Acidicapsa ligni: one gene and its partner. The protein of the gene in region 2 interacts with the protein of the main gene of each other region in a pairwise test. Links are inferred from orthologs where the notes say so. Each region holds a gene or a part of one and is shown on either strand. Other genes may lie near its edges.

What was found.
Region 1: the proteins of gyrA (region 2) and gyrB interact in binary tests that used the Escherichia coli proteins (3 or more experiments, as listed by UniProt). The link is inferred for Acidicapsa ligni from one-to-one orthologs.

The regions. Positions count from the first base shown.
Region 1 is NZ_JAGSYG010000001.1:64,217-69,907, forward strand. What follows is about bases 1,664-4,786. They hold gyrB (DNA topoisomerase (ATP-hydrolyzing) subunit B), read right to left. Parts: upstream 4,468-4,786; coding sequence 1,864-4,467; downstream 1,664-1,863. In the rest of the region: OHL19_RS00295 (putative bifunctional diguanylate cyclase/phosphodiesterase), read right to left, coding at 1-1,514; OHL19_RS00305 (hypothetical protein), read left to right, coding at 4,870-5,037; OHL19_RS00310 (hypothetical protein), read left to right, coding at 5,143-5,691. UniProt on the Escherichia coli protein: DNA gyrase negatively supercoils closed circular double-stranded DNA in an ATP-dependent manner to maintain chromosomes in an underwound state.
Region 2 is NZ_JAGSYG010000004.1:376,322-382,317, reverse strand. Bases 1,476-4,903 are described here. They hold gyrA (DNA gyrase subunit A), read right to left. Parts: upstream 4,505-4,903; coding sequence 1,676-4,504; downstream 1,476-1,675. Other genes in these bases: OHL19_RS15835 (DUF6496 domain-containing protein), read left to right, coding at 4,897-4,903. Outside these bases: OHL19_RS15845 (phosphocholine-specific phospholipase C), read right to left, coding at 1-1,404; more of OHL19_RS15835, read left to right, coding at 4,904-5,106; OHL19_RS15830 (glycosyltransferase family protein), read right to left, coding at 5,134-5,996. UniProt on the Escherichia coli protein: A type II topoisomerase that negatively supercoils closed circular double-stranded (ds) DNA in an ATP-dependent manner to maintain chromosomes in an underwound state.

The DNA.
Region 1 (5,691 bases), on a different replicon or contig from region 2:
GCGGCGCGCTCCTGCAATGCCGGATCGGCCAGAAAGATCGAATCGCCTCCACGCGAGCGAGCTTCCAACATGGCTGCGCGGGCGTATTTCAGCAGCGTGTCGGCGTCGGCTCCCACAGAGCCACGGCGCAGGCTGCCGATATCCCGGCCTGCATCGCTGGAATAAGCAATTCCAATACTCGCCGATAGAGGAATGCGATGCTTGCTGAATTGGCTGGCGCGATGAAAGACCTCACGCAGTTGCGTCGCCCGCGCGAGTGTTGCCTCGTCATAGGGAGCAGCACGAAGCAACACTCCGAAGACGTGGTCATCCAGTCTGGCGATCACTTCTCCCTCCTGGCGGAATTGGGAGAGGCTGGCTCCAACCTCATTCAATATCTCGTCCGCAACTGTGCGCCCGAAGGTACCTTTCACAAAGTCGAAGCTGTCGATTTCGAGATACAAAAGGGCGATGCATCCCTCGCCGGGCGCACATTTCTCAAGCTCGGCGGCGAGAATCTCTTCGAAGTAATGGAGATTCGGAAGATTCGTTACAGGGTCAAAATTGGCCAGGTACGCGAGACGATCATTCGCCTCTTTCTGGCGCGTAATCTCTTCGGTAATAGAGAAGAAATGCGGTTCGCCCTCAGCGGTGTTGAGCAATGCGACGCTATTGCGCACCCATACGGTTTTTCCATCTTTGCGGATAACCTTACGCTCTGCCTGATACGAGGCTTCGGTACTCCCGGGCATCAAGTCAATCCGCTGCTCATGATTTTTCCGGAATTCCGGCGCCACAAAAGCATCTCCTTTTGTGCCGATCAGTTCGTCGATTTCATATCCCAGGATCTCGGCTGCTTTTTGATTCATGGAGAGAATCGTCCCGTCCAGCTTGAAAATTCCCATTCCGACGGATGCGGATTCATATGCCTGATGAAATCGGCTCTCACTTACCAGCAAATCATGGGTGGCTCGCTTCAACTGTTTTTCGGTGCGAATCCGCTTCCAGTCTATCCAGATGAGAAGAGACAGCGAGGCAAGGGTGATTGCCAGCAGCGCAACCAACTCGTGCAATGCTCCGTTGAGAGCGTTCGAGACTTCCTGAATATGTTCGGCGGAGGCTTTCTCAAAGGCGGTGCTTGCATCATTCACGGCCTGCTCTACCGGGAAGAATTCTTCTTTTCCCAATCCCTCATGCGCCCCATACGATTTCGGCGTCTGGCTGCGCATTTCTGTCTTAATGAGCAGATCTCGTTTCGTTTTATATTGTCCCCACTTTTGTTGGAACAGCTCCTGACTGCTGCTGGGAATACCGAGTTGTGATACCTGGCTCGACAACAACTCAACTGTGGCATCCCCCTGGTTCAGCATTTGAATCTCGCGCTGCAACTGGTCTGGCTTGCCTGTCCCCAGCAGGATGCGAAGAAACCTGCGGCGGCTCTTCTGAATCTCGTATTGCAGTTCACCTTCAAGGCGAATTCCCTGCACATCAATCGCATACACATCATGCAACAACCTGAGGTCACGGCTGACCATGGGAATTGTATGCAGAGAGGCGAATCCCAATGAAACGGCGAGAACTATCACCGCACCATAACGCACGTTTGAACCCGTCATTAAGACAGAGAAAAAACGTGCTTTGGCCGAATCTATTTGGGACCAAGATAGAATCACAGGATATAAGTTACTACGGTACTACTATTGTGCCCTTTTATTTCGAACCAAAGTACCTAATTCGTATCTTGTATGTTGATCTCGGTCATCAACTGTAAATACGGACAGAATCGAACCGTAAAATATACCGCACAACGGTATAGATGTTAGAAATTAAATTGCCCGGCTGCAGTTGAACTGCAGCCGGAGCCTATCTTTTTACATATCTTGATTAGATATCCAGATTTTTTACGTCGAGAGCGTTATCTTCTATGAATTTACGCCGCGCTTCTACATCTTCACCCATAAGTGTGGTGAAGATATGTTCGGTCTCGGCGATATCTTCGAGCTTGACCTGGAGCAATGTGCGAACGGAGGGATCCATGGTGGTTTCCCATAGCTGGGGAGCGGTCATTTCTCCCAACCCCTTATAGCGTTGTACCTGGTAGTCGCGCTTGCCCTGCTCAACGACGTAATCGAAGAGTTCGCGGGCGGTCTGCTTTTCTACTGGTTCGCGGTTTGCGCGAGCCGACTTTTTGCTGCCTTTGGTTGCAGCAGCGGCGGTGGTCGTTTCAGCAGCTTCTAGGGTTGCGTCCGCTTCGTCTTCTGCAACTTCGGCCACAGTCTTGCTGGCGTACTCGATAAGGAATGGTGGCTCAAGCTGATCTTTGATGAGGGCGAACTTGGCCATCATCTGCCGATATTCGGGGCTGCCAGCCAATGTCCAGTCGATATTTCGAATTGCGCCCTGCGAATCCGTAAAGCTCAGGGACCAGGTGTGATGCTCTTCATCCCGCTTTGGCTCGCCGAGTGCCTTGAACTGGAACTGATCGACAAACGGCACCAGTGCGGCACGCAACTCCACCAGCTTTACAGGAACTTCGCTCTCGGAGGCCGATTCAAAATCAGCCCTCTTCGTAAGCTCGGCCTTGGCAAGCAGTTCGGTAATTTTCTCGTTCCGGATGCGCTTGTCAACCTTGTCGAAGAAGCCGAGGTACTCGTCGAGGTGGCCCATAAACCGAGTGAGCGTGGCACCATCGATCGTTTCGGCGTGTTCGCCGTGACGTACGACAATACCTTCGGAGGCGCGCTTCACCATGACCTTCAGGAATTCCCGTTCGTCCTTGATGTATTGCTCAAAGCGCCCCTTCTTGATCTTGAAGAGCGGTGGTTGAGCGATGTACACGTGTCCGCGCTTGATCAACTCCGTCATGTGCCGGAAGAAGAAGGTCAGAAGCAGGGTACGGATATGCGAACCGTCCACGTCGGCGTCTGTCATGAGGATCAGCTTGCCGTAGCGCAGCTTTGAAGGATCGAAATCGTCTTTGCCAATGCCACAGCCGAGGGCGGTGATCATGGCACGGATTTCCTCATGACCCAGCATCTTGTCGTAGCGCGCTTTTTCGACGTTGAGAATCTTACCCTTCAGGGGGAGAATCGCCTGGAAGCGGCGATCGCGGCCCTGCTTGGCTGTTCCGCCTGCCGACTCACCCTCGACCAGGTACAGTTCGCAGCGCTCAGGATTGCGTTCGGAACAATCAGCCAGCTTACCCGGCAGGCCGCCGCCATCCAATGCACCTTTGCGACGAGTGAGGTCGCGCGCTTTGCGAGCCGCCTCACGCGCACGGGCCGCGTCGATGGCCTTATTAATGATCTTCTTCGCGATCTGTGGGTTCTGCTCAAGGAATCCGCCCAGACGCTCATTTACAAAGGCCTGTACGATACCTGCGATGTCGGAGTTGAGCTTGCCCTTGGTCTGGCCCTCAAACTGAGGCTGCGACAGCTTCACGCTCACCACGGCGACCAAGCCTTCGCGGACGTCGTCCCCGGAGAGATTTTCCTTCAAGTCTTTGAACAGGCCAAGCGATTGCCCAATGGCGTTGATGGTACGGGTCAGAGCCGTCCGAAAACCGGAGAGGTGGCTGCCGCCATCAACGGTGTTGATGTTATTCGCAAAGCTAAAGACTGAGTCGGAATATCCGTCGTTGTACTGAAGAGCAATGTCGATTTCTACGTTGTCGCGAGTTGCTTCCATCGCGATCGGCTTTTCATGCAGCAGAACTTTGCCCTTGTTCAGATGGCGGATAAATTCCGAGATACCGCCCGCATACTTGAACTCCGTCCGCTTGGCTTCGCCGGTCTTGGGATCTACGGTGCGTTCGTCGGTAAGGGAGATTTCCAGGCCCTTGTTCAAGAAGGCGAGTTCGCGAAGACGCTGGGCCAACGTGTCGTAGTTGTATTCGGTGACAGTAAAGATTGTCTTGTCGGGGAGGAAGTGGACCTTGGTTCCACGCCGCTTCGTGGTCCCGGTCTGTCGTACTTCTGTTGTGGGGTCCCCGCAGGAGTAATCCTGCTCGTAAGTATTGCCGTCACGCCAGATTTCGACGTCGAACTCCTGGCTGAGCGCGTTAACGCAGCTCACGCCTACTCCGTGGAGTCCGCCGGAAACCTTGTACGTGGAAGAGTCGAATTTGCCCCCGGCGTGCAGTTTGGTCAGAACGACCTGCACGGCGGGCATCCGCTCTCCGTTGGGCAGTGTCTTCATGTCTACCGGGATTCCGCGGCCATCGTCGATTACGGTCACGGAGTTATCGAAGTGGATGATTACTTCAATCCCAGTGGCATAACCGGCAAGCGCCTCATCGACGGAATTATCGACCACCTCATACACCAGATGATGCAGGCCCATTTCACCGGTTGAACCGATATACATGGCGGGGCGCAGGCGTACTGCTTCCAGGCCCTCAAGAATCTTGATGTTATCGCTGGTGTAAGTGCCACTATTGGCAGGGGTCGTGCCGGAATGAGGAGATTCGAAAAGATTTTTTGTCGACATAGGCTCGCTAGACAGACGTGGTGCACAGAGAAATTCTTTTATTCTTAAATCTGCCGGGTCGCTTGATGCGTTCCTTGAGGAAGTGCTGGCTGCGATCGCTGGTATTCCCGGCGGAATTTCTGGCTGAAGAGTGTCTTCCAACCACTGGTTGTCTACTTGAATTTTAACACGTTGAGGTAGTTCAAGGCGCGTTTTCGGTACCCCGAGAGACGGACGATGAAATGGCGGCTCGTAATCTTTAATTAAAAATTTTAGATTACTAAAGGAAGGGTGACGCTAGTAATTTTATTATTGAATGTTTATTAATTACGTTGAAATTACTGGACTTAACGCTAAACTACAGTCTACTTCTATCGTAAGCGGGTAATTTTACCGCCTGCTACCGCTTTGGAGATCATCCCGATGAAGCTTCCTATCCGCATGTTTGCCCTTTCTCTAGCCATCGCTGGAACCTTTACTGGAACCACCGCGCCCAGGGCTTCTGCAATTCCGTCCATTGTTACGAATGCCGCCCCAGGTCCGTTACCTCTCTGCAACCCCCTCGCGCAGGACTGTCCCAACATCCGCTAAAGAAGCTCTAGCACAAAAGTGCCAGCACGTGGCGCACGAATTGATTGAGCGGCTCCATAAAACACGCTATTCTGTAAGTAGTCTCAGGATGGTCGGAGCTGTCACATGTCATTGTCTCTAGCCCAGGCAGTAATCTTACATACCGATGTACTGGTTTCCGTCATCCTCTGTGCGGTCTTCTTTAAGCCTACGTTGCGGAAGACTTACCCCAGGATTACAGCGTACCTCTGCGTTCGCGCTGTTACCGGGGTAATCATTGATTTTCTCTTCTATGGGCCTCTGCTAGCCAGTCCTTCGCTTTACACGAAAGTGCATTTCGTCGTGTACTGGGCCAGCTCCATGATCTCTGCCGCACTTTTGTTCCTCTCGTGCCTGGATGTCTATCGCGAAGCCATGAGACCTCTGCCGGGATTGGCCAGGATGGGAACAGTGGTTTTTCGCTGGGCGTCCCTGGCATCCATCCTGGTAACCGCTACATCGCTCACTACTGTCACTTCCGGACCGTCCATTGCGGTAAATATTTTTACCCAAATCATGCGCTGCGTCGGAACGGTGGAGCTGTGCCTTCTGGCCTTTTTGATCATCAGCATGAAGGCAATAGGCTTGTCGCCTCGCAATCGCCCGTTCGGTATCGCTATCGGGTTAGGTGTTATG
Region 2 (5,996 bases):
GCTCGGCAGCGGAACCTTGGCGGCGTTCGGTGATTTGAAGTTGAAGGCAGAGGTGAGATCGCCGGAAACAGCACGGCGCCAGGGGGTGATATTTGGCTCAACCAACTCCGGATTATGAGGGCCAAAGCGCTTTTCGATGAAGCGAATGATCGAGGTGTGATCGAAAAGTTCGGAGCTGACGTAGCCGCCTTTGCTCCAGGGGGAGATGACGATCATGGGCACGCGAGCTCCCATGCCGTAAGGGCCGGCTGGATATTCGGAATCACCCTCGAAGATTTCGTTCACGGTGTCGATGGTGGACTTACCGAGCGCGTCGGATGGGGGAACGGTGGGGGGAACAGAGTGATCGAAGAAACCATCGTTCTCGTCGTAGGTGAGCAGAAACGCGGTCTTACTCCAGACTTCAGGATTCGAAGTCAGCGCTTCGAGGATTTGCGATACATACCACGCGCCGTAGTTTGCAGGCCAGTTCGGGTGCTCGGTATAGGCTTCGGGAGCAACGATGTAGGAAACCTTAGGGAGCTTGTTGGTGGCAACGTCTTTGCGGAATTCATCAAAGAGTGTGCCGCCGGTCAGGATATCGGTACCTGTGAGAGCGGCCTGATACAGAGGGCTGCCGGGCTGGGAGTTCTGGTATTGGTGGAAGTAAAGCAGCGAGTTGTCGCCGTAGTTTCCAATGTAGGCGTTGTCGCCGGTCCAGCCCCAGGAGTTGGCGGCATTCAGACCTTCTCCCTGGTCCTGATAGATCTTCCATGAAACGCCGGCCTTCACCAGACGTTCTGGGTAGGTTGACCAGTCGTAGCCTGCCTCGGCATTGTCGATGACGGGACCGCCATTCTTGCCGTCGTTGCCCACCCAGCCTGTCCACATGTAATAACGATTGGGATCGGTGGGGCCGAGGAGCGAGCAGTGATACGCGTCGCAGATGGTGAAAGCATCGGCGAGGGCATAGTGGAATGGGATGTCGCTTCGATTGAGATGAGCCATAGTGGTTGTTCCCTTTTGCGGAACCCACTGGTCATGATTGCCCTCATTCCAGGCGCCGTGCGTTGTGGTCCAGTCATGGGCCAGATCCTGAATGAACTGGAGTCCGAGGTCGGGAGCTCCCGGATGAAAGGGCAGCGTGTAACCGCCTGAGGGGTTGGGCTGGTACCAGACTGGATCGCCGGAGGGAAGATTTACAGCGCGTGGATCACCGTAGCCGCGAACGCCGCGAAGCGTGCCGAAGTAGTGGTCAAATGCACGATTCTCCTGCATCAGGATGACGATATGCTCGACGTCTTCGATCGTTCCGGTTCGATTATTCGCTGGGATTGAAAGTGCTTTGGCGATGCTTGCCGGAAATGCTGCACTCATTGCGCCCGTGGTCAACAACTGAAGGAATGTACGACGGTCAGTAGGCATATGAATTAATCACCTCGTGAAGTGTCCTGGTCAACTTCGTCCCCGAAGCTATGCTTCCTGTATTGCTGCGACATGACGGCATTGTTGCAATTGCATGACTACGATTTGCAGAGGAATAGGCACGAGGCTCCCTTCAGGCATAGTTGTCGTCCGGAAAAATCCCTTTTATCAAACACAAGAGCCATCCACTGAGTGGATGGCTCTTGTGTTTTGCAACTTGCTCTATTAAATAACTTTAGGACGTGACTTCAGGGCCTGAATTGCTCCAGCACTACTGCAGTAGTGTGCCCTGATCTTCTTCCTTGATCTCTTCCGCAGGAATGACGACTGCGGCGGCGACCTTGTCATCTGGTTCGAGGTTAAGCAGCTTAACTCCTTGAGTGGAGCGGCCTGCGGCGCGAATGGTCTTGGTGTCGATGCGGATCATCTTGCCAAACTGGCTGATGACCATCAACTCCGAGGTTTCATCCACGGGAAGGATCGCTGTAGTCTTGCCGACTTTTGGCGTGGCCTTGAGGTTATTGACGCCCTGTGCTCCGCGAGCGGTGAGGCGATATTCGTCGATATCGGTGCGCTTGCCGAAGCCGTTTTCAGTGACCGTCAGGATGAGTGATTTGCTGACGCCGAGACGCTCATCGAGAGCCTTCAGGGACTTCCATGCGTCATCGACTGCCTTGTCTGCCACTTTTTCCGCAGCCTTCAAGACTTCATCTTCGGAATCGCCATGTCGCCTGTCTTCGCGCGCTTTTTGCAGGGCATCCTTCGCCAGCGAGAGTTCGTTGCGAAGAGCGACGAGTTTGTCGGTCATGTTGAGCGCGGCGGCGTACTCATCGCGATTTTTATCGCGTGTTTCATCAGAGATAGTGATGGCTACTCCGATGACTTCGTCGTTCTTCTTGAGCGAAATACCCTTGTTGCCAGCGGCATTACGGCCCATGGGACGAAGACCGATACCGCTACGTTCTGCGTCGTACTCTTCGAGGAAGCGGATGGCCATGCCCTCGCGGGATGCGAGGAAGATGGTCTGCTTACCGTCTGTGATTGTGGCCTCGATAAGATCGTCGCTCTTCTCGATGGCGATGGCGATGATGCCACGAGCCATGACGTTGCTGAAGTCCTTGAGCGGGGTCTTCTTTACGATGCCGTTGCGTGTGGCGAAGAGAATGAACTTGCCCTCTTCTTCAAGATTGCGAACGGGCAGGATTGTGACTACCTTTTCGCCCGGCTGCAGATTCAGGAGACTCTGCATGGACTTGCCTTTGCCTGCGGCGCTGACATCGGGAATCTCGTAGACCTTGAGCCAGTAGACGCGGCCGGTATTGGTGAAGCAGAGCAGGTAGGCGTGCGTGGAGTCGATGATGAGCTGGGCTACGAAGTCTTCTTCGCGCGTCTTCATGCCGGTGCGGCCGGTGCCGCCACGACGCTGCTGGCGATAGATGGAGATCGGCGTGCGCTTGAGGTACCCCTGGTGCGAGACGGTGATAGCGACCTGCTCGTCGGCGATGAGGTCTTCCATCTGCAACTCGGCGGTCTCGTCGACAATGACTGTGCGGCGTGCATCGCCGTACTTGTCGCGAACGTCTTCAAGCTCCTTGACGATGACTGAGCGCAGCTTGGGCTCGCTGGCGAGGATGTGTTCGTATTCTGCGATGCGGATACGAATCTCGCCGAGTTCCTTGAGGATTTCGTCGATGGAGAGCTGGGTCAGACGATACAGTTGCAGTTCGAGGATGGCATCGATCTGGCGATAGGTAAGGCCGAGCTCTTCGCCGGGCAAACGCTGGCGATCGAGGTTGACGACAATGTCGGCGCCCTTGCCCCAGACGTAGAGATTTTCGCGGGCTTCGGCGCGAGAGTTCGATCCACGAATGATGCGAATTACAGTGTCGAGATTGTCGAGGGCAATTTTGTAGCCCTCCAAGATGTGTTCGCGCTCTCGGGCTTTACGCAGGAGAAACACGGTGCGGCGGCGAACAACTTCAATGCGGTGATCGATGAAGCAACGGATGGCCTGAGCCAGTCCCAGCTCTCGCGGCTGGCCGTTGACCACCGCGAGGAAGATCATGGAGAAGCTCTCCTGCATCTGGGTGTGCTTGTAGAGCTGGTTCAGCACAATCTCAGGCTGCGAGCCGCGCTTGAGTTCGATGACGATGCGCATGCCGTCGCGATCGCTTTCGTCGCGCACGTCGCTGATCTCGTCGATGATCTTGTCGTTCACAAGCTCGGCAATGCGTTCGATGAGCTTGGACTTGTTCACCTGGTAAGGAATTTCGTTGACGATGATCGCCAGCTTTTCCTTGGTGATCTGCTCCGTGCCGACCTTGGCGCGCATCAGGAAGCGTCCGCGGCCCGTGGTGTAGGCCTGGGCGATGCCGGTCTTGCCGAAGATAAATCCGCCGGTGGGGAAATCCGGTCCCTGCACGTGACGCAGAACATCGATCAGGCCAGCGCTGGGATTGTTCACCAGGTCGATGGTGGCGTTGATGATTTCTGTGAGGTTATGGGGCGGAATGTTGGTCGCCATACCGACGGCGATACCATTGGACCCGTTGACGATCAGGGTCGGGATACGCGTGGGCAGGACGGATGGTTCGGAGGTGGACTCGTCGTAGTTGGGGACGAAGTCAACGGTCTCCATGTCGATGTCCGCGAGCATTTCGCCAGCGATACGCTGCAGGCGGCACTCGGTGTAACGCATGGCCGCCGGCGGGTCGCCGTCGACAGAACCGAAGTTACCCTGGCCATCGATCATGGGATAGCGCAGAGAGAACGGCTGCGCCATGCGGACCATGGTGTCGTAGATGGCCGAGTCACCGTGGGGATGGTAGACACCCATGGTCTGGCCGACTACCTTGGCGCACTTGGTGTACTTCTTGTTGTGCTCCAGGCCCATCTCGCTCATGGCGTAGAGGACGCGGCGATGGACTGGTTTCAGACCGTCGCGCACATCCGGCAGAGCACGCCCGATGATGACTGACATCGAGTAGTCGAGATACGAACGGCGCATCTCGTCTTCGATGTTGATGGAAACGATGTTAGACCCGCCATTCGGTGGGCCGCCTGCTTCAAGAGGGAGTTGTGGATTGTGATCGTCTGCCATAAATGTTTGCGCCAGCGAAGGGGCGGGAAAGGTGCAGGAAGATATTTGCCAGGGCTTCGCTAGCTATGTCTCTTAGTCTAGGCTTTTCGACGCATAAGAGCAAGGTTAAAAGATAGCAATAAGTCCTTATAATTCCTTAACTTACGCGCCAGAAAAGAATGCCTGAAAAGAGTATCGGCCTAACATCGTTGCCGGGGTTCCGGGTGCGTGTAATTTAGAGGCGTCGCGACCGACATTTTCTATCTTGTAAATGCCTGGGTTAGAGTTAGTTCCCTTTCTGATTCGCGTGTCTAAGTGGCCTGCGCGGCGCGTCCAAAAAATCGTGGGAGTTCTTCATTTGCATACAACTAACGCGAAAGATCCGGCCATCAGAGCGTGCAGGAGGATTCTATATGCCAACGAAAGCAGCCAAGAAGACATCCGCTCGTAAGTATTCGCCGGGCGCTTCAAAGGATGTTGAGGTGGAAATGAAAGCGATGAAAGAAGGAACGCTCAAAAGCGGTCGGAGCGGGAAGAAAGTGACAGACAAAAAGCAGGCGATTGCGATTGGGCTTTCAAAGGCCCGGAAGGAAGGCAAGAAGGTTCCGGCGCTGAAATCATAGGGGCATTTCTCCCTGGCCAGAGTGGGCTCAGAGCAGTCCGGGCAGGCTGAGCACGCAGAAGATGGCTTGCAGAAGCACGACGGCACCAGCGGCCGCGATGGCCAGCCTGCCGCGCGGGCTTTCGTAAGCGTCGGCAAAGACTCCACCGATGAATGTGAGCAGGAATGGTTGCGCCCAGAGCCACGGAGCGCCCGGTACGCCGGAAGTCATCAGGACGAAGAGCAGGATGGCTGTCAGCAGCGGCGCTGTATTGCCGAAGTAGAGAGTCTTGCGCAGTCCCAGGTAGAGCAGCAGAGCTGAGACGGAGGCGATGGTGATGCCTGCGTTGCTCAGCGTCCAGAAGAAGCGGTGGGCAGGCTCAAGCGCGAAACCTAGCTGGCCTGCATCGGACCGGAAGATGTAACTGAAGGCGTCGGGTGAGAATCCGTAACATGCGAAGAGCAGCAGGACAGACCCGATGGAAGCGACCAGGAGAACAGGAAGCAGCTGGCTGCGGCGGCCTTCTGCAATCCACAGCATGAGCACAAAGCCCAGACCGGCGAGCAGAGGCAGCGCGGCGATATGGGAGGCTGCGACAATTCCGAAACAGAGCGTCAGCAACACCATGCGCGGGCGCCATTTGCGACGTGGGCCTTGCATGGCATGTGCCATACCGATGCAGGTATAGATGCCGCCGAAAAATCCGAGCGCGGTCAGAATTTCAGGATTCGGCGCAATCGAAGCGCGCAGGATTGCCGGGGAAAAGCAGTAGAGTGTCAGCGCTGTGTATCCGCCGAGATTGCCAAAGAGCCGCCGCGTAACCCACCATAGCGCTCCGCCAAGAATCACCGACACGAAAAGAAAGGGCAGACGCAGCAGCAGCAGGATGTGGGTCATCTGGTGACGCAGTT